Regions from separate parts of the Vibrio gigantis genome, predicted to be linked through region 1. Evidence: predicted binding sites of a transcription regulator. Region 1 holds the regulator's gene; each other region holds the start of a gene.
What was found. The regulator CRP, encoded in region 1, controls carbon source genes, mostly activating them, when cyclic AMP is high. The targets are predictions, from matches to a motif close to TGTGANNNNNNTCACA.
Positions count from the first base shown of each region.

Region 1 (8,178 bases):
AAGGCTCGCCAAGCGCAAAGCCGTATTAAAGCACTAGAGAAAATGGAACAAGTGCTGCCTGCTCAGTTTGATAACCCATTCAGCTTTGAGTTCAGAGAACCAGACGCACTACCAAACCCAATCATGATGATGGACGAAGTATCTGCAGGCTACGATGACAATCTGATTCTAGAAAAGATTCGCTTGAATCTAGTACCAGGCAGCCGTATTGGTCTACTTGGTCGAAATGGTGCTGGTAAATCAACACTGATTAAACTGCTTTCTGGCGAACTGAAACAGCAAGGCGGTGAATTGAGCTATTCACAAGGCGTTAAGATTGGTTACTTTGCACAGCACCAATTAGAAACCCTGCACCCTGAAGAAACACCGCTACAACACATGATGCAGATTGCCCCAAAACACACCGAGCAGCAACTGCGTGATTACTTAGGTAGCTTTGGCTTCCAAGGTGAAAAAGCACTGGATAAAGTGGCACCATTCTCAGGTGGTGAGAAAGCACGTTTAGTATTGGCACTGCTGGTATGGCAAAAACCAAATCTGTTGCTACTCGATGAACCAACCAACCACTTGGATCTCGACATGCGTCAGGCGCTGACATTTGCTCTACAGACGTTTGAAGGCGCGATGGTTATCGTATCGCACGACCGTTACCTACTTCGTGCAACCACTGATGACCTGTACCTTGTACACGACCGCCAAGTTGCGCCGTTTGACGGTGACCTGAACGATTACTACAAGTGGCTAACCGAACAGCAAAAAGTGGAACGCAAAGAAGCACAAGCCCAGGCTCCAGCGAAAGATGGCGCCAACAGTGCTGCTGCGAAAAAAGAGCAAAAGCGTAAAGAAGCTGAGTTCCGTAAATTAACCGCACCAATCCGTAAAAAGCTGACTCAATTTGAAAAGCAGATGGATAAACTGACGCTTGCTCTTGAAGAAGCCGAGCAACAATTATCCGACACTTCACTGTATGAAGCTGAAAATAAGGCTAAACTGAATGAAGTACTCGCCCTACAAGCGAGCAGTAAGTCACAACTTGAAGAAGTTGAAATGGATTGGATGTCCACTCAAGAAGAGCTTGAGCAGATGGAACAGGATATGGATAGCTTATGAGCCCAAAGCACGCCCCAATATCACTAACACTGGAACGACTATGGCAATTTAGCCTTCAGTATTACAGTGTGCGCGGTGTTAAAGATGCGTGCTTAGCTTTGCAAAACCAGTTCCACGGCAACGTCAATCTACTGCTGCTCCTCAAATGGCTCGATGAGCAGCAAATGTCTTTTGCAGAAGAAGAGTGGCACAAAGTACAACAGTGCTTAAGCCGCTCCGAAACCTTACTTCATAGTTATCGAGAGTTACGTAAACACCTTAAAGAGCATGTTGTCGACTCTCTCTACCGTGAAGCCTTACAATTTGAACTGCAACTTGAGAAGCAGCAGCAATCCGATCTTGTCGACTGTATCAACTCACTGCAACTGTTCACCAATCAACAAGCGCCACTGGCTCTGCAATATTGTCGTCTACTCGGGGCAGAAAACCTCTATGACGCATTTTCTGAACCCGCCCCTCAGCCTTAACTCATTTTCTTTCTCTTTTGAGTTGTTCCGGTACAAGCTTACTCTCGTACTAATACTTAGGTGCACCTAGCAAACGCGTACTCATAGCAAGCAGAAACTAGCTCGTACAAGTTTGATAATATTCAATCAGTTACTCACAACATGTTTTTACATTGAGTCTCAGTGAAAGGCTTGCGCTTGCACCGAGAATCAACCAAGCTCAAATAAAAACGTGGGCGCATCGCAATACTTAATACTTTTCAAAGCCCATAAAAAGCACGGACTGTTTTATGACCATATTTACCGCAGCGGCTGGTTTATCTAACCCACACTTACAAACTTTAGTGCCAAGGTTTATCAGAAAGCAGGCGTTGTTCCATCCTACATGGCAAACCTTAGAAACGCCTGATGGCGATTTCCTAGACCTTGCTTGGAGTGAATCACCAGATAACGATGAACTAACGAGCAACAAACCTATCTTCATTCTGTTCCATGGATTAGAGGGGAGCTTTGAGAGCCCATACGCCAATGGACTGATGAACGCGTTTGCTAAGGATGGTTGGTTATCTGTAATGATGCACTTCAGAGGTTGTAGCGGAAAACCGAATCGCTTGGCTCGAGCTTACCACTCTGGAGAGGTAGAAGATGCTCGCTTCTTTTTGAGACATCTGCATTCAAGATTTCCCAATAACCCTAAGGTGGCGGTTGGCATTTCGCTAGGCGGCAACATGTTGGCTAATTATCTCGCCGATTACGCAGATGATCCGTTAATATCAGCGGCTACAATTGTTTCAGCACCCTTTGACCTTGCTTGTTGCTCAAGTCGTATCGAACAAGGCTTTTCCAAGCTCTATAAGAAGTACCTGCTCAATTCGTTGAAATCGAATGCGTTGAAGAAACATAAGCTGCTACAAGAAAAGATTGGCATCTCAGCGGAAAGTATCAAAAAGATCGACAAGTTGTATGAGTTTGATGAACGAATCACAGCGCCTCTGCACGGGTTCAAGAATGCACAAGACTATTACGCACAATGCTCAGCCTTGCCTAAATTGAATCGGATTAAACTGCCGACTCAGATCATTCATGCCAAAGACGATCCTTTCATGACAGATGCTGTAATCCCAAAGTTCGTTCTGCCCGATAACATCGATTATCGGCTGTTTCAAAAAGGCGGGCATGTTGGGTTTATTACTGGTAGTACACTCAAACCAAGGTTTTGGTTAGAAGAAGCGCTGCCTGCCTACTATGAAAGTATTCAAGATTCGGCATAACAGCTAAGCCTGCTAAATATAAACGCGAAAGCTTGATAAGATAGCGCAGCCCTAATTGGGCTGTGTTCAAAAAATCACTAAACACACATCAACAACCTACCAGGGCGTGTTGACCTTTCGAGCTGATTTTTGCAGCGAGTTGCTGGGTATTTATACAAGGCAGAGGCTTTGATGTGTAGCTAGCCTACATGAGAGGCCGATAACGCAGTAGAAATGACCAGCAAACGCAGCCCGGAGGGTTCGGCTAAAAGCGTTTTACTCATTGTTGAGGGAGATTTACTTAGAATGACTAGGCTACTTCTCCCTCGCCGCGATTAAAACGCTTTTATCTCGAACAAAATTTAACCACGAAAGATCAACACGCCCTAATGAACATAAAAGAGAGAAGTATTTATGATCATCCCATGGAAAGATATCGAGCCTGAGACGCTAGAAAACCTCATCAAAGAATTCGTGCTGCGTGAAGGTACAGATTACGGCGATGTAGAGGTTTCACTGCAAAACAAGATTGACCAAGTGAAACATCAATTAGCTTCAGGAGAAGTCAGTATCGTGTTTTCTGAGCTCCATGAAACCGTTGATATTCAAGTCACAAAACGCTTCTAGGCTGCGCTCATAAAGGAGCCGTGTTATAGTGGTAAACGATTGCTAACAAGTAAGTTACTCAAAAGACAAGGGTTGTCATGTCCGCTAAACATCCAATTATTGCGGTGACGGGTTCATCTGGAGCCGGCACCACCACTACCTCAGAAGCCTTCCGAAAAATGTTCAATATGATGGACGTGAAGGCTGCTTGGGTTGAAGGGGATAGTTTCCATCGCTTCACTCGACCAGAAATGGATGTCGAAATCCGCAAAGCGCGCGAGCAAGGTAAGCACATCAGCTACTTTGGTCCACAAGCCAACGACTTTGGTGCGCTAGAAGAATTCTTCCGTAAATACGGTAACGAAGGTACAGGTAAGGTACGTAGCTACCTACACACCTTCGATGAAGCCGTGCCTTACAATCAAATGCCGGGCACCTTCACGCCATGGCAAGATATCCCTGAAAATTCCGATGTGATGTTTTACGAAGGCCTGCACGGCGGTGTGGTTGATGGTGACATTAACGTTTCTCAACACGTCGACTTGCTGATCGGCATGGTACCGATCGTAAACCTAGAATGGATCCAAAAATTCGTTCGTGATACCCGCGATCGTGGCCACTCACGCGAAGCAGTAATGGACTCCATTGTTCGTTCAATGGATGATTACCTTAACTACATTACCCCGCAATTTTCGCGTACTCATATCAACTTTCAGCGTGTTCCAACCGTAGATACATCGAACCCACTTAACGCCAAAGGGATTCCGAGTTTAGACGAAAGCTTCGTGGTTATACGTTTGCGTGGCATCAAAAATGTCGATTTCCCCTACCTTCTGGCTATGATTGATGGCTCGTTTATGTCTCGTCATAACACGCTCGTAGTACCTGGAGGCAAGATGAGTTTTGCTATGGAGCTCATTGTGAGGCCAATTCTACAACAACTCATCGAAACCGGAAAAATAGGTTAACAAAACAACATTCTGGTTGATTACTTTTCATACCGTGATCATGTGCACAATTTTGCGTAAAAAATCGTAGCTTGGTCACGATTAAAATCAAGAAATAGTACCTGAAAAAGGATACTATTCTTAAACGAAACACAAGATAGCTTGCAGCGCTCAACGAGTGCTCTTATCCTAAAAGTCAATCCAGGCTTAGCTAAAATACGGAAAGCGGCAAGCATACCCTGCAGAGGAAGTGAGATATTATGGTTCTAGGTAAACCTCAAACCGATCCAACATTAGAGTGGTTCCTTTCACACTGTCATATTCATAAGTACCCTTCAAAAAGTACTTTGATTCATGCTGGTGAAAAGGCAGAAACCTTGTACTACATCGTTAAAGGTTCTGTGGCAGTTCTTATCAAAGACGAAGAAGGTAAGGAAATGATTCTTTCTTACCTAAACCAAGGCGACTTCATCGGTGAGCTTGGCTTGTTCGAAGAAGACCAAGAGCGTACAGCTTGGGTTCGTGCTAAATCTCCTTGTGAAGTAGCTGAGATTTCTTTCAAGAAATTCCGTCAACTTATCCAAGTGAACCCAGACATCCTAATGCGCCTTTCTGCGCAAATGGCAAACCGTCTACAAGTAACTAGCCAAAAGGTTGGTGACTTAGCGTTCCTTGACGTAACAGGTCGTATCGCTCAAACGCTACTAAACCTAGCGAAACAGCCAGATGCAATGACTCACCCTGACGGCATGCAAATCAAGATCACTCGTCAAGAGATTGGCCAGATCGTTGGTTGTTCTCGTGAGACAGTAGGTCGTATCTTGAAGATGCTTGAAGAGCAGAACCTAATTTCTGCACACGGTAAAACTATCGTGGTATACGGCACTCGTTAATCTCGATTAACTGAGCCAAAAATTTGAAAGCCACCAAATGCGAATTTGGTGGCTTTTTTATTATCTAAAGATCAGATACAAGATACGAATGGAACACATGAGGCTCTCGCCTTGTAAACATTCTCGAAGCGAAGCGTACCCTAGTCTCTAGGGCAAAGCCCGTGCACGTATCTTCTTTTATCCGTTGGTGCTTTCGAAGATCTTATCCGCTGATGCAGCGACAAAACCGGTATAAAGCTCACCATTCGCCATTGCATAACGCTTAGCGAACTCATAGAAGCCGCCAGGAATCATCTCATTGCCTTCAACAAATGCCACTGGCACTTTGTCCGCCATTGTTGATGATTGCTCTAATAGAACCTCTGGAGAGCCTTTTACCTCACCGCCAGATGCATTGATTGTGAATCCCGACTCACTTAGGTAGTCATTCACAGCCTGAACTTCATCGAACTTGTTCAGTTGATTGACACTAACCGTGAAGTGGTTGGCGCCATAACCGTGAGCCGCTAGCCAAGACGCGTATTCACTCTCTTTTGCTAGTACTTGAAAATCAGCGAAACTCAAATCCCATTGGCGACCACCAAACAAGAACTCATGACCTTGAAGCTTGCTTGCATCAACCTGCTCAACCAACTTAGCAACGATCTGTTGTAAGTCATTTGAACACTCTTCAACCTTCAATTCACTAATGAACACTTTCGGTTGTTTTGGGTCTGGGTGCTCGTAGTGTTTTGCCACTAGCTTCTTGCTCTCAAACAGGTAATCGCCACATGCCTTATAGCCTAACTCAAGGAAAGGTTTAGCTAACGTTTCAATACCTAGAGGGGCAACATTGAAAGTACGCAGTGCAATGTGATCATTGATCAGCGCTTCATCTTCTTTTAGCAAATGATGTACTTTCTCTGCCGATGGGCAAAGCCTGTGAATGTAATCGTCCCATAGAGATTTAAAGAGTAGATCGGGCGTCATGGTGACTCCTTGTCAGAGGTTCTAGCAAGCTAGTAATTTGGATTAGAAAGGGAAAGACTGAGACACAAAGTCAGCAGCCATCAGCCTGTGACATACTTGTTCTATTATTATCTACCGCCCAATCTTGACGCTGAGCGTGGTTAAAATAAGGAAGCGATACGCCGCTTCCTTATTTCATAACTAATCAATGAGCCTTAGCTCAATATCAATCTAAACTACAGCTCGATACCTGGGCTAAACGTAGCTGGCAGTTGAGTTTCACCACCTTCCATTGAAGCCATTGGGTAAGCACAGTAATCCGCCGCGTAGTAAGCACTTGGGCGTAGGTTACCTGAAGCGCCCGGGCCTCCAAATGGTGCATCACCACTTGCGCCTGTTAGCTGGCGGTTACGGTTAACAATACCCGCGCGGATATGGTCAACAAAGTATTCCCATTCAGAATCGTCTGTTGATACTAAACCAGCAGATAAACCAAAGCGTGTGTCGTTAGCTAACTCTACCGCTTGCTCTAACGATTGGTAACGAACCACTTGCAGCAATGGACCAAAGTACTCTTCATCTGGCAACTCAGCAATGTTGGTTGCATCGATAATACCCGGAGAAACAAACGCCGCTTCGCCCGCTTTTGCTTCTACTAGGCTGACACCGCCTAGCGATTGCAGATTAGCTTGCGCGTCCAAAATGAACTTAGCTGCAGCTTCTGAGATCTGAGGGCCCATGAAAGGAGCAGGTTCCGCGAATGGCTGATCAACACGAATCTTTTGCGTAGCCGCGACCAGTTTATCGAGAAGCAGATCGCCCTTCTCACCAACAGGAACATACAGGCGACGAGCACATGTACAACGTTGACCAGCACTGATGAACGCCGATTGGATTATGGTGTATACCGTTGCGTCTGCATCACCGTATTGGTCACTGATCACCATAGGGTTATTACCACCCATCTCTAGTGCCAGCATCTTGCCCGGTTGACCCGCGAATTGACGGTGAAGGATGTGACCCGTGTTAGCGCTACCTGTGAATAACACGCCATCAAGGCCTTTAGCATCAGCCAGTGCGATGCCTGTCTCTTTGGCACCTTGTACTAGGTTAATCACGCCAGCAGGTAGGCCAGCTTCTTGCCATAGTTTCATCGCAAACTCACCAGTCCAAGGTGTCTGCTCTGACGGTTTAAATACCACGGTATTACCCGATAGCAGTGCTGGAACAATATGACCGTTAGGTAGGTGACCAGGGAAGTTATAAGGGCCAAATACCGCCATTACGCCTAATGGACGATGACGCAGTACGATTTGGTTGCCTGCCGCTTCACGCGAAGCTTCACCAGTACGTTCGTGGTAAGCACGAATAGAGATAGCTATCTTGCCCGCCATAGCGCCCGCTTCAGTACGAGTTTCCCAGATCGGCTTGCCCGTTTCTTTGGCGATGATCTGTGCAATTTCTTCGCTGTTCTCTTTAACTTTTTCAGCAAAATTCAACACGATCGCTTCACGCTCTGCAAAGCTCAGTTTTTTCCAAACTAAAAAGGCTTCACGAGCTGCTGCTACTGCAGATTCAACCTGTGCTGGTGTTGCGCTATCCCCCTGCCACACTACTTCATTATTGTATGGGCTTACTGATGTCATGGCGTCACCTTGACCTGCCACCCACTGTCCTGCTATCCACTGAGTCATACTTCTATCCTTAAAATCTTCGACAGATAATCGCCGCTCTTACTGAGCCAACATGCGAACGAATTCGCCTTCTTTTACTTCAAGAGCGCTTGCTACTTCAGATGATAAAATCACTGTGTCGCTTGCTTGGTCATACGCGCCTTTCGCGGCTACTGCGCGGAAGTTCTCAAACGAGGTATTACCAATTAGGAAATCTTTAGAGCTAGAATGCTCTGCAATTTGAACCTGTGCTCGAATCGCATGACGCACTGATTCAATGTTTCTTAAATCACACTCAACCGTTG
Region 1 covers NZ_AP025492.1:3,243,252-3,251,429, forward strand. The annotation lists gene OCV56_RS14615 (ABC transporter ATP-binding protein) at 1-1,110, shown strand, start outside; gene OCV56_RS14620 (TIGR02444 family protein) at 1,107-1,577, shown strand; gene OCV56_RS14625 (hydrolase) at 1,847-2,827, shown strand; gene OCV56_RS14630 (YheU family protein) at 3,221-3,433, shown strand; gene OCV56_RS14635 (phosphoribulokinase) at 3,511-4,380, shown strand; gene crp (cAMP-activated global transcriptional regulator CRP) at 4,620-5,252, shown strand; gene OCV56_RS14645 (DUF1338 domain-containing protein) at 5,430-6,221, opposite strand; gene astD (succinylglutamate-semialdehyde dehydrogenase) at 6,437-7,894, opposite strand; gene astA (arginine N-succinyltransferase) at 7,934-8,178, opposite strand, start outside.

Region 2 (8,178 bases), 1.8 Mb from region 1:
TTGTGCGTCATTGATTTCCATGAAAAATAACTCAATTAAAATAACCAAAAATAAAGAAGGACAATAAACACTCATTTAATTAAGGTTAATTGTTATATAGATCATCGTATTGCAATATAGTCTCAAAAGTGAAACAAACCAGTATCATTTTTAAATTGTAATAAAAATGAAATATTATCGCGCCTTGTATTATCTAATTAAAACAAGGTGTCTATAAATTATTAAAAATGAGACAAGTACAACTCACCAATTAAGTTGATTTCTACACTCATAAATCCCCAAAAATTAATTAAAGCTAAGAGAATTATATTGAAGATGGACACCTGCGTGGGCAGAGCCCCACACAGGCAGATGCAGCGATTTAAACACTCGTACGATAGCTTACACCTGTCCAAGAAAAACGAGTGCACCTCTAACCATCGTCGCTAGAGTAAACCGTAAACAAGGTCGTTCGCGGTACCTTCAAACCCAATTCATGAAGACCTAGGTATAGAGGTAAAAGGAAGAATCGTTACTAAGAAATAGTCACAATTGGATTTTAAAGCACGCCTATCGACTCGATTGAATAGTAAACCACCGTTTTACGGCAATTTATTTGTGATCTGGGTTGCACGCGTACCGCATACTATCAGATACTGAACAAAACTAACCTTCAGCCACAGTAAACGGGCCCCGCTTGCTGTTCAGGAAATTCAATGAGTTCAGATAATCAGTCGACCTACTTCTTTTTCGATTACGAAACTTGGGGCGTTAGTCCAGCGAAAGATCGTCCAAGTCAATTTGCGGGTGTTCGTACCGACCAAGATTTCAATGTTATTGGAGAACCTCTGGTTATCTATTGCCAACCTCCTGCTGATTACCTTCCTGCTCCTGAAGCAGCATTGATCACCCGTATCACACCTCAAAAAGCGGCTTCACAAGGCCTTCCTGAACCAGAGTTTATCGCTAAGATCCACGCTGAGTTAGCGAAACCAAACACCACAAGCCTTGGCTACAACAGTATTCGATTCGATGACGAAGTAACGCGATACACCTGTTACCGTAACTTCATCGATCCATACGCATGGAGCTGGCAGAACGGTAATTCGCGTTGGGATCTGTTAGATGTCATGCGCGCCGTACACGCACTTCGCCCAGACGGTATTGTGTGGCCAGAAAATGAAGAAGGTTATCCAAGCTTCAAACTGGAACATCTCTCTGTGGCAAACGGCATTGAACACGAAAACGCGCACGATGCGATGGCCGATGTTATTGCGACCATCGAGTTAGCGAAGAAGCTGAAAGCTGCACAGCCTAAGATGTTCGATTACCTTTACAACATGCGTCATAAGCGTAAGCTGAATGACCTAGTTGATATCGTAAACATGACACCTTTGATGCACGTTTCGGGTATGTTTGGTCGAGATTGCAATTACACAAGCTGGATTGTTCCTATGGCGTGGCACCCGACCAATCAAAACGCCGTTATCGTAGTGGACTTAGCGAAAGACCCTAGCCCGCTGCTTGAGCTAAATACCGACGAGCTAAGAGACAGACTCTACACCAAACGCAGTGAACTAGGTGAAGATGAGCTACCGGTACCAATCAAACTGGTACAACTCAACAAGTGCCCTATTCTTGCTCCAGCCAAAACGCTGACGGCTGAAAACGCCGAAACCATCGGTATCGATCGCCAGCAATGCTTGAAGAACTTAGCTCTATTACGTGAACATCCAGAGATCCGTGAGAAGCTGATCGGTTTGTATTCACAAGAGCGTGAGTACGAGAAAAGTGATGATGTTGATACACACCTTTACGACGGTTTCTTTTCACCTGCTGATAAAACAGCGATGAACATCATTCGCGAAACTGACCCGAACAACTTGGCAGCTTTGGATATCACCTTTGGTGACGAACGTATTAAACCGTTACTGTTCCGTTACCGTGCACGTAACTTCCCATGGACTCTCGACGAAGCTGAACAATTGAAATGGGCGAACCATTGTCGTGAATTTTATGAGAGCCGTTTAGAAGAGTACATGCTTAACCTCGAAAACCTCGCGCACGAACATGAAAGCGACGAGAAGAAAATGGCTATCTTGAAGGCGGTTTATCAGTACGTAGAAAAGTTAGCTAGCTAATTCCATTATCAAGAGAAGTAACACTTTGAAAGAAAGATTGATCCAACTGGTTTACTGCTTAATCTCCTTCACCTTAATCATAGGTGCGCTTACAGCAGGCAACGCGTTACAGCACTTTTTGGATACCTCAATCCCAGGCAGTATTTTTGGCATGTTGATTCTATTTGCCGCCATGGTGATTGGTATTGTGCCTTCGCATTGGGTACAACCCGGTGCAAGCTTGATTATCCGCCTAATGATCTTACTGTTTGTTCCGATCAGTGTTGGGTTGATGGATCATTTCGAAATGCTCATCGCGAATGCATTGCCTATTATGGCGAGCGCGGTGGGTGGCACGCTCATCGTATTGGTATCTTTATCATGGTTCTTAGACCGCTTGCTGGCGAGAGGTAAATAATCATGTGGATTCTATTAACTATCGTGGTGTTTCTGTTTGCTCGTTGGGTAAGTCAGAAAGTGAACTCACCACTGTGTAATCCCCTGCTTATCAGCATTGGTATCATCATTCCGATTCTCACGTTCTTTAAAGTGCCGTTTGAGACTTACTATGCTGACAACACCTGGATTACCTACATGCTTCAGCCTGCGGTTGTTGCACTTGCTTACCCGCTTTATGAACAGCTACCTCAAATCAGAGCCAACTGGCGCATCATTACCTTTGCTTGCACGCTAGGCAGTGTAATGTCGATGACAACAACCGCATTAATCGCTGTGGCTTTTAAAGCGGACTTAAGCTTGATTGCGAGTTTGTTAGGTAAGTCAGTCACCACCCCCATTGCTATGGAAGTGTCGAGCCATTTGGGTGGTGAAGCAGCAATTGCGGCAATACTGGTATTGATTGTTGGCCTATTTGGAGCCACTTTCGCTTACCCGATCTATAACCTCATTGGTATTAAGAGCCCTATTGCACGTGGTTTAACCATGGGTACCGTATCTCACGCTTTAGGTACTGCGACATGTGCTGAAAAGAACCAAGAAGATGCTGCATTCAGTTCTCTAGCGCTTGTGCTCTGTGGCGTTATTACCTCAATTATCGCGCCGAGTGTATTTTCGCTTGTAGTTTGGTTCTACTCTTAACCATTTTTATTACAGTTTAAACGCTGCTCGTTCATTGGTTACCTAATAAATTTGGCTAACGGTTTAAAGCATGACAAGTAGCCCAAGCAGAACTCTGATTATCTCAGGGTTGGCTTGGGCTTTTTTATCGCATTTACTCAGTAATAGCAGTCAAATCACGCTCTATTACGGGCAGTAAGTGAGATATCAGCTGTGGAAATAGCTCTTGCAATCGATTTCAAGTGTGACCTCACTCTAATTATGCAAACCAATGTAACAACAACAATTCAATAGTGATCTTTATCACAGAAAATTCCTGAACATTGCATAAACTTAAAGCCTAAGGTCAATTAAGGATTCAACATGAACAGTCGTATTACCCTGGCGCTGGAAAGTGCTCCAACAGTAATCAAAGCACTTTTGAGTGACATCGTATTAGCAGACAACTTTGACGCGACATTGTCTCCAGAGCAATTTGCCAGCCTACTGCAAGCAAGTGGTTTAGCGGATGACGAGCTACGTATTGCGCTACTTCCTTTTGCCGCAGCGTATTCTTACGCTCCGTTATCTGACTTTTATGTTGGTGCAATCGTACGTGGTTTGTCTGGAACTCTGTATTTTGGTGCAAACCTTGAAATCGCTGGTGCTCAACTTGGTCAAACCGTTCACGCTGAGCAATCTGCAATCAGCCACGCTTGGATGAAAGGCGAACAAGGCATCTCAGATATCACAATCAATTTCAGCCCTTGTGGTCACTGTCGCCAGTTTATGAATGAACTGACCACAGCAAAAGAGCTTAAAGTTCAGCTTCCGCAACGTGATGAGATGTCACTACAAGAATACCTGCCAGACTCGTTCGGCCCTGCTGATTTAGGTGTGACAACTGGCCTAATGACTAAGCTTGATCATAAATACACGACAGAAGAAACAACACCTATTGTTGTAGAAGCGCTAGCAGCACTAAACCGCAGCCACGCTCCTTACACCAAAAACCTAAGTGGTGTTTCACTACAGCTTACGTCAGGTGAGGTTTTCACCGGTGCTTACGCAGAAAATGCGGCGTTCAATCCGAGCCTGCCTCCTCTACAAGTAGCCTTGATTCAACTGAAACTGGCTGGCTTCAATTTCGAAGAAATTGAAAGTGCTGCTTTGGTTGAAATCGGCGAAGGTAGCATCAGTCATCTGGCGGATACGCAATCTACATTAGAAGCGATTAATCCCGACATTCCAGTGACTTACTTAGCAATCTAAGTACATCTGGTTAACAAAAGTTTAAATAAGCAGCTCTATTTAACAGGGCTGCTTTTTTTATGCCTGTAATTAACGCAACAACTCGCGCAAACGTTTGCTTTTGTCATTGAAATAAGTATGATCACCCCGTTTTCAATCAATCGTTCAAAAGATCGGAAGGAATTTCTATGTTTGGTACTGCTACTCGTGAAAATGCTACTCGTGTACTTCTATTAGGTTCAGGTGAACTCGGCAAAGAAGTTGCTATCGAGTGCCAACGTTTAGGCTTGGAAGTTATTGCTTGTGACCGTTATGCAGACGCGCCAGCGATGCAAGTAGCGCATCGTAGCCATGTATTAGACATGTTAGACGGCGATGCACTTCAAGCAATCATCGAACTAGAAAAACCAGATTATGTGGTTCCTGAAATTGAAGCTATTGCCACCAGCAAGCTAGTGGAGCTAGAAGCACAAGGCTTAAATGTCGTTCCAACTGCGAACGCGACCAAGCTAACGATGAACCGCGAAGGTATTCGTCGCCTAGCCGCAGAAGAGTTGAAACTGAGCACTTCACCTTACCGCTTTGCAGATACCTTTGAAGACTTTGCTGCTGCTGTTGAATTCGTGGGTATGCCTTGCGTTGTTAAGCCAGTAATGAGTTCTTCTGGTAAAGGCCAAAGTGTCATCAAGACAGAAGAAGACATTCAGAAGTCTTGGGATTACGCGCAAGAAGGCGGGCGCACTGGCGCAGGTCGCGTGATCGTTGAAGGCTTTATTGATTTCGATTACGAGATCACCCTTCTGACCGTTCGCGCTGTTGATGGCGTACACTTCTGCGCACCTATCGGTCACCGCCAAGAAGACGGTGATTACCGCGAATCATGGCAACCACAAGTAATGTCAGACAATGCACTTAAAGCGGCGCAATACACAGCTGAACAAGTGGTTAATGCATTAGGTGGTCACGGTATCTTTGGTGTCGAACTTTTTGTTAAAGGCGATCACGTTATCTTCAACGAAGTATCCCCTCGCCCACACGATACTGGATTAGTGACATTAATGTCTCAAGACTCATCGGAATTCGCACTGCACGTTCGCGCATTTACGGGGATGCCAATCAAATCAATTACTCACTATGGCCCTTGTGCTTCTGCAGTAATCCTTGGTCAAGGCACATCAACTAACATCCGTTTTGAAGGCCTTACAGAAGCATTAGAGGCACCACAAACGCAAGTTCGTCTGTTTGGTAAGCCAGACATTGACGGCCGTCGTCGTCTTGGTGTGGCGTTAACTCGTCGCAATAGCACAGAGACAGCAATCGAAGATGCCATCGAAAGCGCTTCGAAAGTAAAAATGATTTACTAACCAGCAATTCAATTCAAAGCAATCACGAGTTCAAATCTGAATAATAAGAAAGACGGGCTACCGAGCCCGTCTTTTTGTTGGTGTTACCTGTTGGCTTAACGAAGCAAACTGAACTTATGTATCTGACTCAATCAAATACACGTCCTCACTGAATCGAGATAAGCCTTTCTTAGCAATCTTCGGATGTTCATCGTCTGCAATATCTTGATTTAACAATGTGATTTTGTATCCAGAGAACAACTGATCGATCTCTAGTTTAGGTACGCTAAACGGAGGCCCCGCCATCTCGCTTTGGTCGTAATCCAGAGTCACCAGAAGGACCTTACCGCCCGGTTTCAGCAGTTGTTTCAAACGCTCTACATACTGAACCCGCATCTCTTCAGGCAAAGCAACCAAAGAAGCACGGTCATAAATAGTGTCGACAGGCTGAATTGGCGCAGTGAAATAATCTCCGGTATAAACACTCAGCTCATCGAATTGGTAAAGCTCGTGCTGACCACTGATTTGAGTCACTGTCGGCGTGTAGAAGTGTTCAGAAAAAAAAGCGCGTACGGCGATCTGGCTGAGTTCAACACCTTGAACGTCTTCATGTTTTGACGCTAGCCAAATCAGATCTTCACTTTTGCCACAGAGTGGAACAAATACACTCTTCTCGTAGCTAGGCTCAGTCTTTTCCCAAAATTCAATCAGAAGTGGGTTTACATCTTCAAGGTGGAAACCAATTTGGTTGGCTGCCCATTTATTGTGCCAAAATTCAGGATTATTCATCTTTCGTTCATGTTAAACAGTCATAATGCAAGGGTACAGTATAGACAGGCAAGAGCAACCTTAGCTTGGTTTAAAGTGCCAAATTGGTTTCGATAAAATCGGAAACTGGCTAAGTTCAAAGTTCTGAAAATTGCGGAACCAACGCTTGGATTATTTGTCTATATGTTCACATTTTAAAGCAATATTAAACGTTAGAGTTGGTTTCTGTCTTAGCTAGCCCCATTTAATATGTAGTGAGTTTAGTTAAGCTGTTTTTACTCTTATGCGTTACTGGTTACCCCTTTTAGCTACCCGTTTTTTGTAACCTTGTATTTTGGAGTTTGAATGAGTGTATTTCTCCGTACGACGGCCCTAATGCTTTTAGTATTGAGCCGAGCGCCTGCATTCGCAGCAGCACCTGTTTCAACAAGTTCAACTGATCAATCGCGCACAGCGTCATCGCAAAACCAAGTTTCATCAAATGTATTCCGCCATAGCCTAAGCGGCTTGTATGGCATAAAAGCATTCGACTCACGTCCGACTCAGCCTTATACCGACTTCGACATTCTGTACAGCAAAGCGCATCAAGGCCAAGCTGAACTAGAGACTATCTGTAAAAGTACTGCCCTACTCACTAATTCTGAAGCGCTATTTGCAGGCGTTAAATCTCAAGCTCGTGCAGAAGAAAAAATCGCCCTTGAGCTTGATGGTGATGTCACACGAATTACTGACCTAGCCCGTGCAACTATTATCGCGAACGATGTAGAGAGCTTGGTTGAAGTCTACGAAGCACTAAGCCGTGAAGCAGACGTTGTTAAGCTAAAAAACAAGTTTAAGTCTCCAGCTGATTCTGGCTATCGTGACCTCAACTTGTTGGTTCGTTTGCCTAAAACCAACATTATTGCTGAGGTTCAACTTCACCTAAGAGCAATTGCTGATGTGAAAAGTGGCCCTGAGCACGAGCTGTATGAAATCATCCAAGGTATTGAGCGTCACGCAATTGCAGAACATCGCCCAATTAACGATATCGAAGCGGCACAAATCAATAGCCTAAGACGCCAATCTTTAGAGCTTTACCAACAAGCATGGCAACCATACATTACAACGCACATTAAAGCGGCTTAACCACTGGCTGAGTGCTTATCATAAACAAAAACAACAAAGGGCTGCATAATCGCAGCCCTTTCTTTTATCTACTATTTTGCTTATCAAACCTCGTAGAAAGCAACTTAACTAAAGCCTCGAGAGAGTCCCATCTACTGGTGATAATACTCTTTAGTGCGGTTGTATAAATCCAATGGCTTCAACGTGCCATAGAATGCGGCTACGTCTTGTAAGTCTTCATCCGAAAGATGTTTGACCACCGACTGCATGTACAAATCTTGTCGTTCATCGCTTTTAAAATCACGGAGCTGCTTAAGTATATACCCAGCTTTCTGACCTTTGATGTTTGGATAAGATTGTACGAAAGGAATGATTTTATCGCCATGACACTGGCTACATAGGTTCTGAACCAACTTTTCACCAGAATCTAAGCTAGGCATGTAATCCTTTGCAGCGGCCTTGTTATCAACAAGACTTTCAACCTCGGTTTTAGCTTCCGAATTGAGCTTTACCGATGGTTCTGACTCTATACCTAATGATTCGACGCGTGAGGCAAC
Region 2 covers NZ_AP025492.1:1,479,484-1,487,661, reverse strand. The annotation lists gene sbcB (exodeoxyribonuclease I) at 696-2,120, shown strand; gene OCV56_RS06735 (CidA/LrgA family protein) at 2,146-2,517, shown strand; gene OCV56_RS06730 (LrgB family protein) at 2,520-3,197, shown strand; gene cdd (cytidine deaminase) at 3,540-4,427, shown strand; gene purT (formate-dependent phosphoribosylglycinamide formyltransferase) at 4,595-5,770, shown strand; gene OCV56_RS06715 (thiopurine S-methyltransferase) at 5,885-6,538, opposite strand; gene OCV56_RS06710 (RelA/SpoT domain-containing protein) at 6,863-7,642, shown strand; gene OCV56_RS06705 (c-type cytochrome) at 7,774-8,178, opposite strand, start outside.
Region 2: cdd (cytidine deaminase) is a predicted target of CRP. The motif match lies at 3,420-3,435, and genes of this name have one in related genera.

Region 3 (8,178 bases), on a different replicon from region 1:
TCTTTCTGCTGACTTTAATAGTGCATCATCGCTGCTTGTATCGTAGCCCAATGAAGCCAATAGAGACGTAATAGTTTCGTCTGATACCTGTGCTTCATCGCCCCACGCACTAACGTAACTGTCGGCAATGTTTGCCATTTCTGCGACTTGTTTTAATACGGTCTGTTCTTTCATCGCTCTCTCCGAAAACGTTCTGACGCTTTCAATTTTTGTAGGGTTGTTTATTTAATTTTTTACTAATCAATTAGCTTGTGACAATCAGTTTGTAAGCATTGCTATCAGAATAAGCCATCTGTTTGCTCACAAGCTAATTGAGCCAAGGCAGAGGCTGCCTTGGCTACTTGGGAACTATTAACGGTTAACCGCTTCTAGTTTCCAGATGTTGTTCACGTAGTCGCGAATAGAGCGGTCTGATGTGAACTTACCAACCAATGCTGTATTAAGAATCGCTTTCTTAGCCCAACCTGCTTGGTCTTTGTATTGCGTGCCCATGTCTTCGTGCGCTTTCACGTAAGATGCGAAGTCAGCAAGACATAGGTATGGATCACCACCGTCTAGCAGGCTATCAAACGTCGCACGTAGAAGACCTGGTTGACCTGGAGTGAACTCATCGCCAGTCAATAGGTCTAGGGATGCTTTCAGTAGTGGGTCTGCATTGTAGTAGTCATATGGGTTGTAGCCCTGAGCTTTCAGTGCTTGTACGCCATCAACTTCTAGACCAAAGATGTAGATGTTCTCATCGCCGACTTCTTCACGAATCTCAACGTTCGCGCCATCCATCGTACCGATAGTTAGAGCGCCGTTTAGAGCCATCTTCATGTTGCCCGTACCAGATGCTTCTTTACCAGCCAGTGAGATTTGCTGAGAAACGTCTGCTGCAGGGATGATGATTTCAGCCATACTTACACGGTAGTCAGGGATGAATACCACTTTAAGCTTGTTGCCGATGCGAGGATCGTTGTTGATCTTCTCTGCAATCTTGTTAACTGCGAAGATGATCTCTTTCGCTAGGTGGTAACCCGGTGCTGCTTTCGCTGCGAAGAAACATACGCGTGGCTCACACTCAAAACCCGGTTCATTAAGAATACGGTGGTACAGAGATAGAATGTGTAGCAGGTCTAGGTGCTGACGCTTGTACTCGTGTAGACGCTTGATTTGCACGTCGAAGATAGCGTTAGTGTCTAGCTCGATACCCATGTTCTCTTGAACCCAATCAGCAAGGCGCTGTTTGTTTTCTTTCTTAACCGCCATGAATTCTTTTTGGAATTTCGCGTCTGTTGCAAACTTAGCAATGCCTTCAAGTTGCTCAAGTTTTGCAGGCCATTCTGAACCGATCTTATCTGTGATTAGCGCAGATAGACCTGGGTTACAGAACTTCAACCAACGACGTGGCGTGATGCCGTTCGTTACGTTAGTCAGTTTACCTGGGAAGATTTCGTTGAACTCAGGGAACAAGTCTTTCTTAACCAGTTGTGAGTGAAGCGCAGCTACACCGTTTACTTTGTAAGAGCCAATAACACATAGGTTTGCCATGCGAACCATACGGTGGAAACCTTCTTGGATGATAGAAAGCTTCGCTTGCTTCTCACCGTCACCAGGCCACATCTTGCGAACTTCTTGCATGAAACGGTGGTTGATTTCAAAAATGATTTCCATGTGACGTGGAAGAAGACGGTTGATCAGTGATTCAGACCAAGTCTCTAGCGCTTCAGGAAGTAGTGTGTGGTTCGTGTATGCGAACGTATGAGCACTGATTTCCCATGCTTGGTCCCAAGATAGACCTTTCTCGTCAATCAAGATGCGCATTAGCTCAGGAATCGCAATAGTTGGGTGCGTATCGTTTAGCTGAATTGTTTCTTGCTTAGGAAGATCTTCTAGAGAGAAACCTGCTGCTTCGTGACGACGTAGAATATCGCGAACCGAGGCTGCTGAGTGGAAGTACTGCTGCATTAGACGCAGAGTCTTACCTTTCTCGTGGTTGTCGTTCGGGTAAAGAACTTTCGTGATGTTACCTGCATCGATTAGCGAGTGTTGCGCTTCGAAGTAATCACCGTTGTTAAAGCTTGCTAGTGAGAATGGTGCAATTGCCTGACATTCCCAAAGACGCAGCGGGTAAACCGTGTTTGACTCGTAACCTACGATAGGTAGATCCCAAGGCATTGCTTTTACTTCCATACCTGGAACCCAAGTACGTACTTCTTTACCGTCGATGAATTCAACTTCTACATGACCGTAAAAACCAATGTGTTGTGCTAGTTCTGGACGAGCTACTTCCCATGGGTAACCTTCAACACCGCGCCACGCGTCAGGTGCTTCTTGTTGACGACCGTCTTGGAAAGACTGTTTGAATAGACCGTACTCGTAGTGAAGACCGTAGCCTACTGTTGGGTATTCTTGAGCGGCACAAGAATCCATGAAACAAGCAGCTAGACGACCAAGACCACCATTACCTAGTGATGGGTCGCGTTCTTCTTCTAAAAGGTCTGTTAGGTTTTGACCTAGCTCTTCCATTGCATGCGTGATTTGCTCATACAGGCCCATGCTGATTAGGTTGTTACCTGTCAGACGGCCAATCAAGAATTCTAGCGAAAGGTAGTTAACACTCTTCGCGTTTTTGATTTTTTCATCGTTTTCAGTTTCTAGCAGGTCGAATGTTGTGAGTTCTGCTAATGCGCGACCCATTGCTAGGTACCATGCGCGGCTATCCGCGTTTTCAATCGTTGTTGCGTAGGTTGCAGATAAATGCTTCTTAACGCTTTCTTGGAACGACACTTTATCGAAAGTTTTTTGCTGAGTTGGTTTCATTTCAGAAATCTCGCTTTTAATAGTTCTAATTCATCTGTGACATATCGTGCATGGTCACCATAAACTAAACATCCTCCCGCTAACGCAACTGACTAGGAGTAGATGGGAGGGCGTAGGGGGCGTACCGACATAGGGTTAGTGATCTGACTCTCATGTTCTGACTTCGAACAAAAACTTGGAGTGACTAAGATCACAAGCTCCCGTTCGATAACTTAACTTCAATTGATGTGACTTTTATTTAACCAAACTGAACTCATTGCCAAATCTGAGTTTGAGATCACGAAATTTTTTTCCTACTCTCATCTTTTGCATGAATCTCCGTGTAGAAACGAACTAAGTCACATTCAAAAACCAACCCACAACGTGAGCAAAGTCTCAAATAAAGGGCGTAGAAGCCTAAAAACATGCAGGAGTGCAAGGTTTCTGCGGAGGATCATAGTCGGTGTCGTTTTGCTTCACGTAATATGAGTAAAGACTTAAGTAATTAGGCTAGTGTCATTGGACTGCACTCAATGAGTGCTTGAAATATTCAAGACCATAGCCACGGAATAGGTGTAAAACTTCGACATGTGGATCCCATCGAAACTGACTCGTCCCGGCCGCTTACATAATGCAATCCTAAGACCTAGGGTTCTCGATCTGCTTCAGAATGCAGATTGCTATAAACTTGTATTGTTCCGCTCCCCAGCTGGCTACGGCAAAACCACCATGGCTGCACAATGGTTGGTAGATAAACCCAATGTGGGTTGGTACAGCATTGATGATAGTGACAACGATGCCTTCCGATTTATCAACTACCTACTTCAATCACTTAATAAAGCGACTCAAAATGCCTGTCCGAATGCCCAAAAGCTGGCAGAAAAGCGACAGTTTTCATCGCTGCATTCTTTATTGAGTGAAGTATTTGCCGAGATGTCGGAATTCCATCACGAGTGTTTTCTGGTGTTGGATGATTATCACTTGGTCAACAATGACGACATCCACGAAGCAATGCGCTTCTTCCTCAAACACATGCCCGACAATCTAACGCTTGTTGTGACTAGCCGTGGGACACCACCACTTGGTACAGCAAACCTGCGTGTTCGTGACTTGATGATCGAATTAGGCAATGACTCGCTAGCATTTGATACCGAAGAGACGACACGCTTTTTCAACCAACGTGTTGCCGACGGTATTGATGACACCACCGCAGACAGTATTTGCAGCTATGTAGAGGGTTGGCCTTCTGCTCTGCAACTTATCGCGCTGCAAGCACAGCACCAAAAACGCACCCTTGCACAGTCCGCAGAGTCGTTTTCTCACTTTAACCACGCCCATCTTTGGGACTACTTGGTTGAAGAGGTATTCGACCTGCTAGACAAAGAAACCCGCCAGTTCCTGATGCAGTGCTCTGTACTGGATCACTTTAACGATGAATTGGTGTGCGCGCTAACTCAGCGTGAAGATGCGCTCGGTATGATTGAGTCTCTCAACCGATTTGGTCTGTTCATTTACCCTCTTGAAGGTGAGAAGAACTGGTACCGATTCCACAATCTATTCGGCGAATTTCTTGCCCACGAGCGTCAAGCTCGAATTCCTCAACAGGAAGCGGAATTGCATCGCAGTGCAGCAAAGGCTTGGATAAAACAGAACACACCACACCAAGCTCTGCGACACGCACAACGCGCTGAAGATGCAGAACTGATCATTCAAATCCTTACTGAGCACGGGTGGCCGATGTTCAACCAAGGTGAGCTTTCGTCACTAGAGATGGCGATTAAGCAGCTCACTACCGATCAACTTTACAGTGAGCCTAAACTTTCCATGTTGCGTGCGTGGCTTGCACAGAGCCAGCACCGCTATGACCAAGTAGGTACTTTATTGGAAGAGGCTGAAACTCAATATCAAGCTCGAAATATTGAACTCGATACTCAGCAGCAAGGCCAATACAACGCACTACGCGCACAAGTTGCCATTAACAGTAATGAACCTGAAAAAGCATTAGAACTGGCAGAGCTTTCACTGAGCCAGCTGAACACGACCGTTTATCGTAGTCGAATCGTAGCGACATCGGTTGTAGGTGAAGTAAATCACGTAATGGGTAACCTAAGCCGTGCGCTACCGATGATGCAACAAACAGAAAAGCTGGCACGTCAGTATCAAGTTTATCATCAGGCACTGTGGGCGATTCTGCAACAAAGCGAAATTCTGATTGCTCAAGGTTACGTTCAAGCTGCATTTGAATTGCAAGACAGCGCCTTCAAGTTGATTGAAGAGCATCAACTTCAATACGTTCCACTACATGAGTTCTTGTTACGCGTGCGAGCTCAGATCTTCTGGTGTTGGAACCGTTTAGATGAAGCAGAAGAGTGTTGCTACAAAGGCTTAGATATTCTTGGTCACCATTCACCAAGTAAGCACCTACACAGCTACTCGATGCTGGCTCGTATTTCACTGAGCCGTGGCGAAATTGATAAAGCGTCGAAGTTTATTGACCAGATTCAGCACTTATTGCGCCAATCAACTTACCACGTGGATTGGACAGCGAATGCGTCACTTTCTCTGATCTTATTCTGGCAAGTGAAAGGCGATAAAGACGCAATCCACGACTGGTTGAGCGTTGCTGTACGCCCTGAATCCGCGAGCAACCACTTCTGCCAACTTCAATGGCGTAACATCGTGCGTGCCCACATCATCCTAGAGCAGTATGAAGACGCAGAAGAAGCATTAGCGTTCTTAAAGAGTGAAGCTCAGCGTTCGCATCTGATTACCGATACTAATAGAAACTTGATCGTCGAGGCTGTGTTACGCACCCAAATCAATGATGAAGACAGTGCGCGCGTACTACTTGAAGAAGCCCTACACATGACTAACCAAACCGGTATGGTTGGTAACTTCTTGGTAGACGGTGGCACTATCGGGCATATCTTAGATAAGTTGAGTAGCAAGCCGGGCTTGGGTGATTTAGAGCGCCATCGCGCTCAACAGATCATGAAAGATATCTCAACGACTCAACGTAGCCGTTCCGTTCACTTCGACGAAGACTTTGTTGAGAACTTGGTTAATCACCCGAACATTCCTGAGCTGGTGCGCACGAGCCCACTTACGCAGCGTGAATGGCAAGTACTTGGTCTGATCTATTCTGGATTCAGTAATGAGCAGATCGCTCAAGAGCTCGATGTCGCAGGTACTACGATCAAAACTCACATTCGCAACCTTTACCAAAAGCTCAACATTGCGAACCGTAAAGAAGCGATAAGTACAGCAGAGAACTTATTGCAGTTGATGGGATACTAAACGGATTCGAGTAAAGCATAAGCTAGTCACCTATGGTGGCTAGCTTTTTTTTCGTCTGCAGTTTAGCGCCTAAAGAAGCTGGGGAAAGAAACAAGATCACCAGATGACAGGCAAAAAAATAGCCAACCGCAATAATCGCGATTGGCTCTATATATTTGTGAACAAATCATAGGTTCACTAACAACGTCAGTTGGCTAGGTGACCCTCGGCTTAAGAAGGGTCAATTTATTTAATGCAGTTAACGTGCCAACTTTAATTCAGCGTTTTATAAGCCCTACATCGCATAAAAACCATGATTTCCACATGCGAATTGCAAAGTGCATTTGCATAATGCAACCAAGATGCAATATCGATAAGAGACCAGTTTCATCGATACTCTTAATGACAAATCACTAAGTGGTTGTATTTTAAATATTAGGCCAAAGTTCACTTCAACTTATTGCCTTACAATTAAAGAGGTAATAAAAGCATCGACCCAGTAGCATATTCATACTTTTTTTACACTAAAGTTTGTATACTGCACAAAATTACCCTCAACTCTATGAAGCAATGAACTACTTAAGTACTTTTTTCAAAGGCATGGCAATGGGCGCAGCCGACGTTGTCCCAGGCGTGTCGGGCGGAACCATCGCATTCATCACTGGTATCTACGATACGCTGCTAGAAAGCATTCGCAGAATTAACCCTAGCGTACTTGGCTTATGGAAACGTGAAGGCTTCAAAGCTGCGTTTAACCACATCAACGGTTTCTTCCTGATTTCACTGTTCGCGGGCGTGTTCACCAGTATTGCAACATTCGCAAAACTGATTTCTTGGTTATTGGTCACGCACCCTGTTCCACTGTGGTCTTTCTTCTTTGGTCTGATCTTGGTGTCGGTTTTCCATATTCTTAAGCAAGTAGAAAAGCGAGATATGATTCGATTCGTCTTTTTACTGCTTGGTGTTGCCTTCGCTTATAGCATTACTGTGCTTAAGCCATTGCAAATGGAGCCAACCAGCATCAACGTCTTGATTGCGGGTGCGATTGCGATCTGCGCGATGATTCTACCGGGAATTTCAGGCAGCTTTATTCTGCTTCTAATTGGTATGTATGGCCCAGTGCTTGGCGCCGTTAAATCATTTCAAATCGATGTACTTGCTCTATTCCTTGGCGGCTGTGTGATTGGTCTACTGACTTTCTCACACGTACTCTCTTGGCTGCTACGCTCATTCCGCGATTTCACATTGGTGTTCTTAACGGGTTTGATGATCGGTACGCTACCTAAGATCTGGCCTTGGAAAGAGACCATTAGCTGGCGCATCAACTCGAAAGGTGAGCAAGTACCACTTATTCAAGAGAACCTATCTCCGTTCAATTTCGAAGCGGTAACCTCTCAACCTTCTCAGCTCACTTTATCGGTGATCATGATGTTGGTGGCTATTGCACTAGTGCTGGGTTTAGAAAAGTTTGCTGAGCGCAATGCTGACTAATCCCTAACAATCATGCTTAAGTTAGCATGTAGGGTGCCGAGCTTAGGTAGCGATGCACCTTGTGAATTGAATCAAAGCGAAGCTTATGGCTTCGCTTTTTTATATCTACCATACGCACAAAATTGCTTTTTGATACAAGCACGTATTGAGGGGTATGATAACATCGCCGCTCTTATAAAATTAGATGAGAACACGACATGCACCCAGCATTAAAGGTTGCAGCTCTTGGAATCGCTCTCGTGGCAGGCTTTTATGGGCCACAAGCAATTCAGCATTTTAAATCAGCGATAGAGCAAACTCCCGCTGACGTTAATTTAGATGATTACTGCATGCTTTCAACAGAATCGTGTGAGCAAAATGCCGTTGCGATGACGCTTGAACATGAGACGGCACAGCCTCTTGTGCCGACCAAAATCAAAGTCGTTTGGGAAGGCGCAGCATCTGAAACATTAATGCTGTCACTCACAGGCTTAGAAATGGAAATGGGATCGGCACGTTTTCAATTAAAGAATATTGGTAACAATACCTACGAAGGTGATGTGATTTTACCTGTGTGTACCATGGATAAAATGACTTGGCTTGGCAAACTCACCGATGGTGTTGAAACCGTAAACCCTGCAATAAGGA
Region 3 covers NZ_AP025493.1:1,584,247-1,592,424, reverse strand. The annotation lists gene malQ (4-alpha-glucanotransferase) at 1-174, opposite strand, end outside; gene OCV56_RS23125 (glycogen/starch/alpha-glucan phosphorylase) at 352-2,805, opposite strand; gene malT (HTH-type transcriptional regulator MalT) at 3,373-6,081, shown strand; gene OCV56_RS23115 (DUF368 domain-containing protein) at 6,631-7,551, shown strand; gene OCV56_RS23110 (hypothetical protein) at 7,749-8,178, shown strand, end outside.
Region 3: malT (HTH-type transcriptional regulator MalT) is a predicted target of CRP. The motif match lies at 3,168-3,183, and genes of this name have one in related genera.

Region 4 (8,178 bases), 360 kb from region 1:
GCTGGATCAGCAGTCTGGTCTGTCACTTCTAATGTATTAAGAAGGTTAGTTAGTAGGCTTGAAGCACCAAAACGGTAGTGCATGTTGTCTGCCCACTCAGCGCCTAGTAGCTCATCAGCCATTGCTAGGTATAGTGCTGCATCTTCAGCAGTACGTACGCCACCAGCAGGTTTGAAACCAACTGTTTTAGCAACGCCCATGTCACGAATAACTTCAAGCATCATGCGCGCGTACTCAGGAGTCGCGTTTACTGGCACTTTACCGGTTGAAGTTTTGATGAAGTCTGCACCTGCTTCAATACAGATTTGAGAAGCTTTCTTGATCAGTGCTTCTTCTTTCAGCTCGCCTGTTTCGATGATCACTTTAAGCGTGATGTCACCACAAGCTGCTTTACATTGCTTAACTAGCTCAAAGCCAACTTCTTCGTTGCCAGCAATAAGAGCACGGTATGGGAATACTACGTCAACTTCATCTGCGCCGTACGCTACTGCTGCTTTTGTTTCTGCAACAGCAATTTCGATGTCGTCATTACCATGAGGGAAGTTAGTTACAGTCGCAATGCGTACTTCTGGAGTACCTTGCTCACGCAATGCTTTCTTAGCTGCTGGGATAAAGCGAGGGTAAATACAGATTGCAGCTGTGTTGCCTACTGCAGTCTTCGCGTCATGACAAAGCGCGACTACTTTTTCAGTAGTGTCGTCGTCATTTAGCGTAGTTAGGTCCATAAGTTTAAGTGCACGTAGAGCTGCTGCTTTTAAATCGCTCATTTCTATCTCCGATCAATATATTCAAATAGTTAACCACTTCGCCCTCCATCCAGTATAGATGGATATTTAAGTAATGCTCAGTAGTCACAAATGAACGGACTTGGTTCCCTGAAGACTTGATAACTTTCGCTACCAATTGCAATCCTTGTCACCGCACAGTACCAGTTTGGTCTATGGCACAACAAATCAGTCATGTTGTGTCTAACATCTATAGCGTATCGCTAAGTTTGGCTTAATCCCAGAAGAATAACCTTTGGATGAATCCAAGCGGTCACTTTCTTGCCAAAAGAGACATCCTATCCCTTAAGCTTATACATTATAGGTATCCATCAATAAATTGTAGTGCTCCTTAGAACGCAAACGGTTTGTATCTCAAAAAAACATTCTAGACCCATTATCAACTTCAAGCTGATGCTTATGCTCATGCCAAAGAATCACTAGGCCTAAAAACAAAAAAGCCCCGCAGCAATTTCTTGCTACGGGGCGATATTATTATGGCGTCTATATATCTAAATCTACTTGATTAGAAAGATAGGAAGAAGCCAGCAATTGTTGCTGCCATCAGGTTAGATAGAGTACCAGCAATTACCGCTTTAACACCCATACGTGCGATGTCGTGGCGACGGCTTGGTGCAATACCACCTAGACCACCTAGAAGAATCGCAATAGAAGAAAGGTTTGCGAAACCACATAGTGCGAATGCAATGATAGCTTGAGTCTTCTCAGACATCACTTGACCAGTTGCTGCAACAACTTGCGCGTTTTCACCAACGTATGGTACGAAGTTTAGGTATGCAACGAATTCGTTAACAACTGTCTTCTGACCAATGAAAGAACCAGCGATAGTTGCTTCTTCCCATGGAACACCGATGATGAATGCTAGCGGCGCGAAGATCCAACCTAGAAGAAGTTCTAGAGTTAGATGTTCCATACCAAACCAACCACCGATGCCACCTAGGATACCGTTGATTAGAGCAATTAGACCGATGAATGCTAGTAGCATTGCACCAACGTTAAGTGCTAGTTGTAGACCTACTGATGCGCCACCTGCTGCTGCGTCGATAACGTTAGCTGGTTTGTCATCACCACCGTCCATTTCGTCAGCAATGTTGTCATCTGGCGTATCTGTTTCAGGTTTGATGATTTTAGCGAATAGTAGACCACCAGGTGCAGCCATGAATGACGCTGCAACTAGGTACTCTAGAGGTACACCCATAGATGCGTAACCTGCTAGTACACCACCAGCTACAGAAGCCAAACCACCACACATTACTGCGAATAGTTCAGAGTTAGTCATTTTAGGAACAAATGGACGAACAACTAGAGGAGCTTCTGTTTGACCAACGAAGATGTTTGCTGCTGCAGACATAGACTCGGCGCGAGAAGTACCTAGAGCTTTCTGAAGGCCACCACCAAGAACTTTGATTACAATTTGCATAACACCAATGTAGTAAAGTACAGAGATAAGTGCAGAGAAGAAAATCAGAGTTGGTAGTACTTGGAAAGCAAAGATGAAACCGATACCGTCAACTGAGAAGTTAACTAGGCTGCCGAATAGGAAACCAGTACCGTCTTTACCGTAGTCGATCACGTTTGCTACACCAGCAGAGAAACCTGCAAGTAGATCACGACCCCAAGGGATGTAAAGTACGAATGCACCAAGTGCGAATTGGATAGCGAAAGCGCCACCCACTGTTCTTAGATTAATAGCTTTGCGGTTGTCAGATAGTAGTACTGCGATTGCGATCAGTGCAACCATTCCGACTAGGCTCATAAACAGGCTCATAGTTTATGACTTCCTTATTAGTTATTTATTGGCGTGTTACAAAATGGGGCTATAAAGCGGAGGCAATTATACTCATGCGACCACTAATAAAGTAATGCCGTCCTCACACTTTCGTAGAAGATTCATGTACCATTCACACACAAATGTGAGCCAAATCACAAGCCCAGTGCAATTTACGCAAACGATAAACAAAAACCTTCGATTTTATTCACATATACCGAATGCTCGATGGCTATTTTGCCAAACTTGCGCTGCAATCGATTGCTTTGGCTCTTTTCTAAGCAAAGAAAGTTCATTCAATATCGTAACTAAATGTTTGGAATGGTTAATATTTCCTTGGTTTCCGTGCGTTGGCATATCCGGAGCATCGGTTTCCAATACCAAGTACTCAAGGGGCAACTTTGCGATAGTTGTGCGTGTTTTTTGTGCTCTCGGGTAAGTTATTGTTCCACCGACGCCAATATAGAAACCAAGCTTGATCCAAGCCAAAGCTTGCTGTTCACTTCCCGAAAAGCCATGAATCACACCACCCAAGGTGAACTTGTGCTGCTTTATTAGCTCAATAATACGGTTATAAGACTTCCTTTCATGGATGATCAAAGGCAGCTCAAACGCCTTCGCGAGATTCATTTGTTGAATAAAGAAACGCTCTTGTTTCTCTCGTTCAACATCGACAAAAAAGTCGAGCCCACACTCCCCAATTGCTACACATTGGCTGTTTTTTGAAGCGAGTAATTGGCGCAGAACAGCAAACTGCTCGTCATTAGCTTGCCCTAAAAAGTAAGGGTGGAAGCCTAACGCGTAATAAACGTTAGGATGAGATTGAGCGATTTCATCAAGCTTCTTCCAGTTATTTTGGCCTATAGAGGGGATGAGTAGCTTCTCAACTTGCACTTGTTTCGCTTCTTTAAGGTAAGCATCAATGCCCAGCTCAAAGGCATCAAAGTCTGCATGGCAATGCGTATCAAATAACGGAGAATTACTCTTTTGCTGTGTCATCTTCCCCACTCTCTGCTTGTTGTCCTTGCGGTTCTCGACGATGAGGTACACAACTACGCTTATTCTCAGGTGTTAAGCCAAGTTCTTCACACCATTTGTCGTACCTTTTAACCCAAGCTTTTATCCAACCCAACATACTGCCTCTAACCTCAGCTTTTAAACCTTAAATAAAACACATTAAAAAACGCCTATTGCAGAACAATAGACGTTTTTGTTTAACTCGAATAGATCGCGGAGAAATTAGTGCTCGCGCGTCGCTCGGAACTGAACTTCAGGGAAACGTTCAGAAGCTAGGTTCAAATTCACCATCGTTGGTGCGATGTAAGACAGGTTATCACCACCATCTAGCGCTAGGTTAGATTGGTTCTTACGTTTGAACTCTTCCAGTTTCTTAGCGTCATCACACTCAACCCAACGAGCAGTTGCAACGTTAACGCCTTCGTAGATAGCTTCTACGTTGTATTCCGCTTTCAAGCGCGCTACAACTACGTCGAACTGAAGTACACCAACCGCACCAACGATCAGGTCGTTGTTCTGCATAGGACGGAATACTTGCACTGCACCCTCTTCTGAAAGCTGAACCAAACCTTTTAGAAGTTGCTTCTGCTTCAGTGGATCGCGCAGACGAATACGACGGAATAGCTCTGGTGCGAAGTTAGGAATACCTGCGAACTTCAGGCTCTCACCTTGAGTAAAAGTATCACCAATCTGGATTGTGCCGTGGTTATGCAAACCAATAATGTCACCTGCATACGCTTTCTCAGCACGTGCACGGTCACCGGCCATGAAGGTTACCGCATCAGAGATACTTACACTCTTACCTGTACGAACATGGTTCATCTTCATACCTTGGTTGTAAGTACCTGAAACGATACGCATGAATGCGATACGGTCACGGTGTTTAGGGTCCATGTTTGCTTGGATCTTAAACACGAAACCAGAGAACTTCTCTTCTGTCGCTTCAACATCACGTTCATTCGCTTGACGTGTTTGCGGTGCCGGAGCCCACTTCGTTAGACCATCAAGCATATGGTCAACACCAAAGTTACCTAATGCAGTACCGAAGTAAACCGGCGTTAATTCACCCGCAAGGAACAGGTCATGATCAAATTCAGGACAAGCTCCGATAACAAGCTCTAGCTCTTCACGTACGCTTTCCGCTAGATCTGCACCTACCGCTTCATCTAGCTCTGGGTTATCTAGACCTTTGATGATACGTACTTCTTGGATCTCGTGGCCATGGCCTGATTCATACAAGATCGTTTCATCACGGTGAATGTGGTAAACACCTTTAAACTCTTTACCACAACCAATAGGCCATGAGATAGGAGCACAAGCCATACCTAGCTCGCTCTCTACTTCATCAAGAACTTCCATTGGATCACGAACGTCACGGTCAAGTTTGTTCATAAACGTTACGATTGGCGTATCACGTAGACGTGTTACTTCCATTAGTTTACGAGTACGATCCTCGACACCTTTCGCAGCATCGATAACCATCAAACAAGAGTCAACCGCTGTTAGTGTACGGTACGTATCTTCCGAGAAATCTTCGTGTCCTGGAGTATCGAGTAGGTTTACTAGGCAATCATTGTATGGGAATTGCATTACCGACGTAGTTACCGAGATACCACGCTCTTTTTCCATCTCCATCCAGTCAGATTTAGCGTGCTGGTTAGAGCCACGGCCTTTTACGGTACCCGCTTTCTGAATCGCGTTTCCGAATAAAAGAACTTTTTCAGTAATCGTGGTTTTACCCGCATCCGGGTGAGAGATAATTGCAAACGTTCTACGTTTGCTCACTTCTTGTTGGAAAGACATAGTCGCCCTTTGCTGATCTAAAGCGTAAAAAGGGCAAGTAGATAATACTTGCCCTTGAATTCTGTGTGCGGATTATACAGAAAGCGTGTCACTTTCTAAAGGGTCAGTTTGCACCCTATTTTGTCGCTAATTATCTGGTCGTCTAAAAGAAACAACATCGTTAGCTAAAAGACATAAAAAGATAGCTCATAATGATCGCATCTTCATTACCTTGCTTAGTTGGATAATAGTTACGACGTCGATCAACTTCATTGAAGCCGGCCTTTTCGTAAAGATTAAACGCGTTCACATTACTTTCGCGTACTTCTAGCCAAGCACTTTCCGCGTCAGCTTGTTCGCACATATCAAGGAAATGCTCAGTTAACGCTTTACCATACCCTTTGCCTTGCTGGCTTGGGTCTACCGCAATATTAAGCAATGTGACTTCGCCAACGATGTTTTGCGCGAAGAAATATCCGACCACTTGCCCATCGACTTCAAGAACATGATGACAAGCGCCTCGACTCTCAAGATCGCGGATCATGGTCTCAGACCATGGATGAGAATGCGCGGCCTGCTCTATCTTCCAAATGGCGTCAAGGTGTTGTTGTGAAGTCGGTAAAAATTGATTAGTCATATGCACAAATTTGTTGCCACAAGTCGCGGCGGTGTTGGTTATTACCATTAATGTCAGACAGTAATGGAGATTGAAGTGTTTTAGCCTTCAGCTCTTGAGCCGACTCGCAACCCGCAAACCATACCCACTCAACCGCCCCTAAATCCACAGAAGATAGGTGCTGAGGCTGAATATGTAATGCCTGAGATAAGTCGAGCTTGATACTTTTGAGTACTCGCTCAAACATCACGGCGAGATCTTCCTGAGGTTTTTCAGGTGAAACCAATAGTAACTTGCAATCGTTCGAGAGCGGGATCAACTCAGATTCATAACCAGCCAAGCGCTCTGGGTGGCTTAGCTCCCATTGGCTAATGCCCATCTCTTGCAGGTATTGTGCGTGTGTTTGTGACATATCTAGCGGTTATAACCTTTGGTTAGTAGTGAGCGGCTTATTAGAGCGCACTTAAAAAGAGCTCGTTAGAACTGGGCTGATACTAACAAAAAATAAAGGAGCATCAAGCTCCTTTATTTAGACAAAATACGTTTGTATCTTATTACATGGTAAATCAGTTTATAAGTCGTTGAACTCAGGGCTGTAAGCCACTTCACCAGAATGCCCAGCAAGCGCACCTTCAACCAGTTCAATGGCTTGGAAAGCACCTTCAGGCACATCCCAAGTGCAGCTCAAACCAAACTCGCTCGCAGCCTTGAAACCAAAGCGACCGTAATAAGCAGGGTCACCAAGCACAACACAGGCTGGGTAACCAAAATCAACCAAAGTAGAAAAAGCATCTTCCACTAGCGATTTGGCAACCCCTTTGTTGCGGAACTCTTCCTTCACAGCGAGAGGCGCAAGCCCTTGCCAGTTATGATCGTCACCATTAAGAGTGATCGGGCTAAACATCAGGTGACCAACCACCTCGCCTTCATCAGAACAAGCCACCAACGATAGCGTTAAATGGCTATTCTCACGTAAGCTCATAACCAAGTTAGCTTCTGCATCTGTTTCAAATACAGATTTCAATAAACGATCAATGACAAGTATATCTGCCGGCGCTTCAGTTCGAATAAGCATTCATTACCTCACTTTGTGTATCCGGGGATTGTACTCCCTTCTGCACAAAATCAGCTAATTGATTTAACAAAGTTTTCATAGGAGTCGGCAATAAGTCCAAATCTACGCTATCCATCAAGTTTTTAACTTCTAAACCGAGCTCAGTATCCCCTTCAATAGACAGTCTACGTTGGAAAAAAAGCGTATCTGGGTCTTCTTTACGCCCCGCAATCAACACAAGATCATTTAGATTGCCACTAAAGCTAACGTCTTCAGTCACCTCTTTGTCAGCGACAACCAGTTGCTCATTTTTGTAGCTAATACACCAACTTAACCCCATGTCTTTTATTGAGACTTTAAGCCATTTGTCTTCTAAAAATTCAAAGTCTCCGTCTTCTAAAGCTTCCTTAAAGACATTCTTAAGCGCCTCCAACAAGGCTCTTTTTTGTACTGTTTTAGGCAATAACTGGACTGGAGATCGCAAAATTGATGCGGCATTTTGAACTAGTTGAGTGCGAATCTTGTTTATCACGTGACTTATCCGTAACTTTGTCAATAATATGGAATGCATCATAGATGATGTTGAGATCTCAGTTACTGTTATGTATCAAATTAACTTCTGTTTGATGCTCGACCTTTAATATCCTGAAAATCACAGTTATAGTAAATCAGGTAATGAGAATTACAGCGGATCGCTGCACTCACAGGTAAATATCGATAGCCACACAATAAGTAATAAATATTTATCGATAGTGAATATTCAAGCTCTTGGAGAATTGGTAGTACTTTGATGCCTCCCCAGCAACTACAACATTGGTTTACCCAGCTAACTGCGAATAGTCCGTTCTTTTTTGCAGTACTTGATGCTCAACATAACTATTTTATGGTGAATGAGCGTTACTGCGATATTGCTGGTTTGAGTCAAACAGAGCTTGCAGGCATGAATGACCGCCAAACATTGGGCGAACAATTCTACCAACATCTTAAACCTTACTATGAGCGTGCATTCAATGGCGAAACGATTGAGGCCGAAGTCACCCTCAACGAAACTGACCTCGATACTAGCCTTCATTTCAGCCTGTCTCCGCTTACCAATGGCAACAAAACCGACTACATCGTCTTTCACGCCTTCGACACATCAGAAAACCAAGTACTT
Region 4 covers NZ_AP025492.1:2,884,777-2,892,954, forward strand. The annotation lists gene deoC (deoxyribose-phosphate aldolase) at 1-767, opposite strand, end outside; gene OCV56_RS12780 (NupC/NupG family nucleoside CNT transporter) at 1,291-2,553, opposite strand; gene OCV56_RS12785 (TatD family hydrolase) at 2,758-3,552, opposite strand; gene OCV56_RS12790 (DUF5363 family protein) at 3,533-3,688, opposite strand; gene prfC (peptide chain release factor 3) at 3,793-5,373, opposite strand; gene rimI (ribosomal protein S18-alanine N-acetyltransferase) at 5,534-5,989, opposite strand; gene OCV56_RS12805 (DNA polymerase III subunit psi) at 5,982-6,380, opposite strand; gene OCV56_RS12810 (GNAT family N-acetyltransferase) at 6,540-7,043, opposite strand; gene ubiT (ubiquinone anaerobic biosynthesis accessory factor UbiT) at 7,027-7,554, opposite strand; gene OCV56_RS12820 (bifunctional diguanylate cyclase/phosphodiesterase) at 7,813-8,178, shown strand, end outside.
Region 4: OCV56_RS12780 (NupC/NupG family nucleoside CNT transporter) is a predicted target of CRP. The motif match lies at 2,698-2,713, and genes of this name have one in related genera.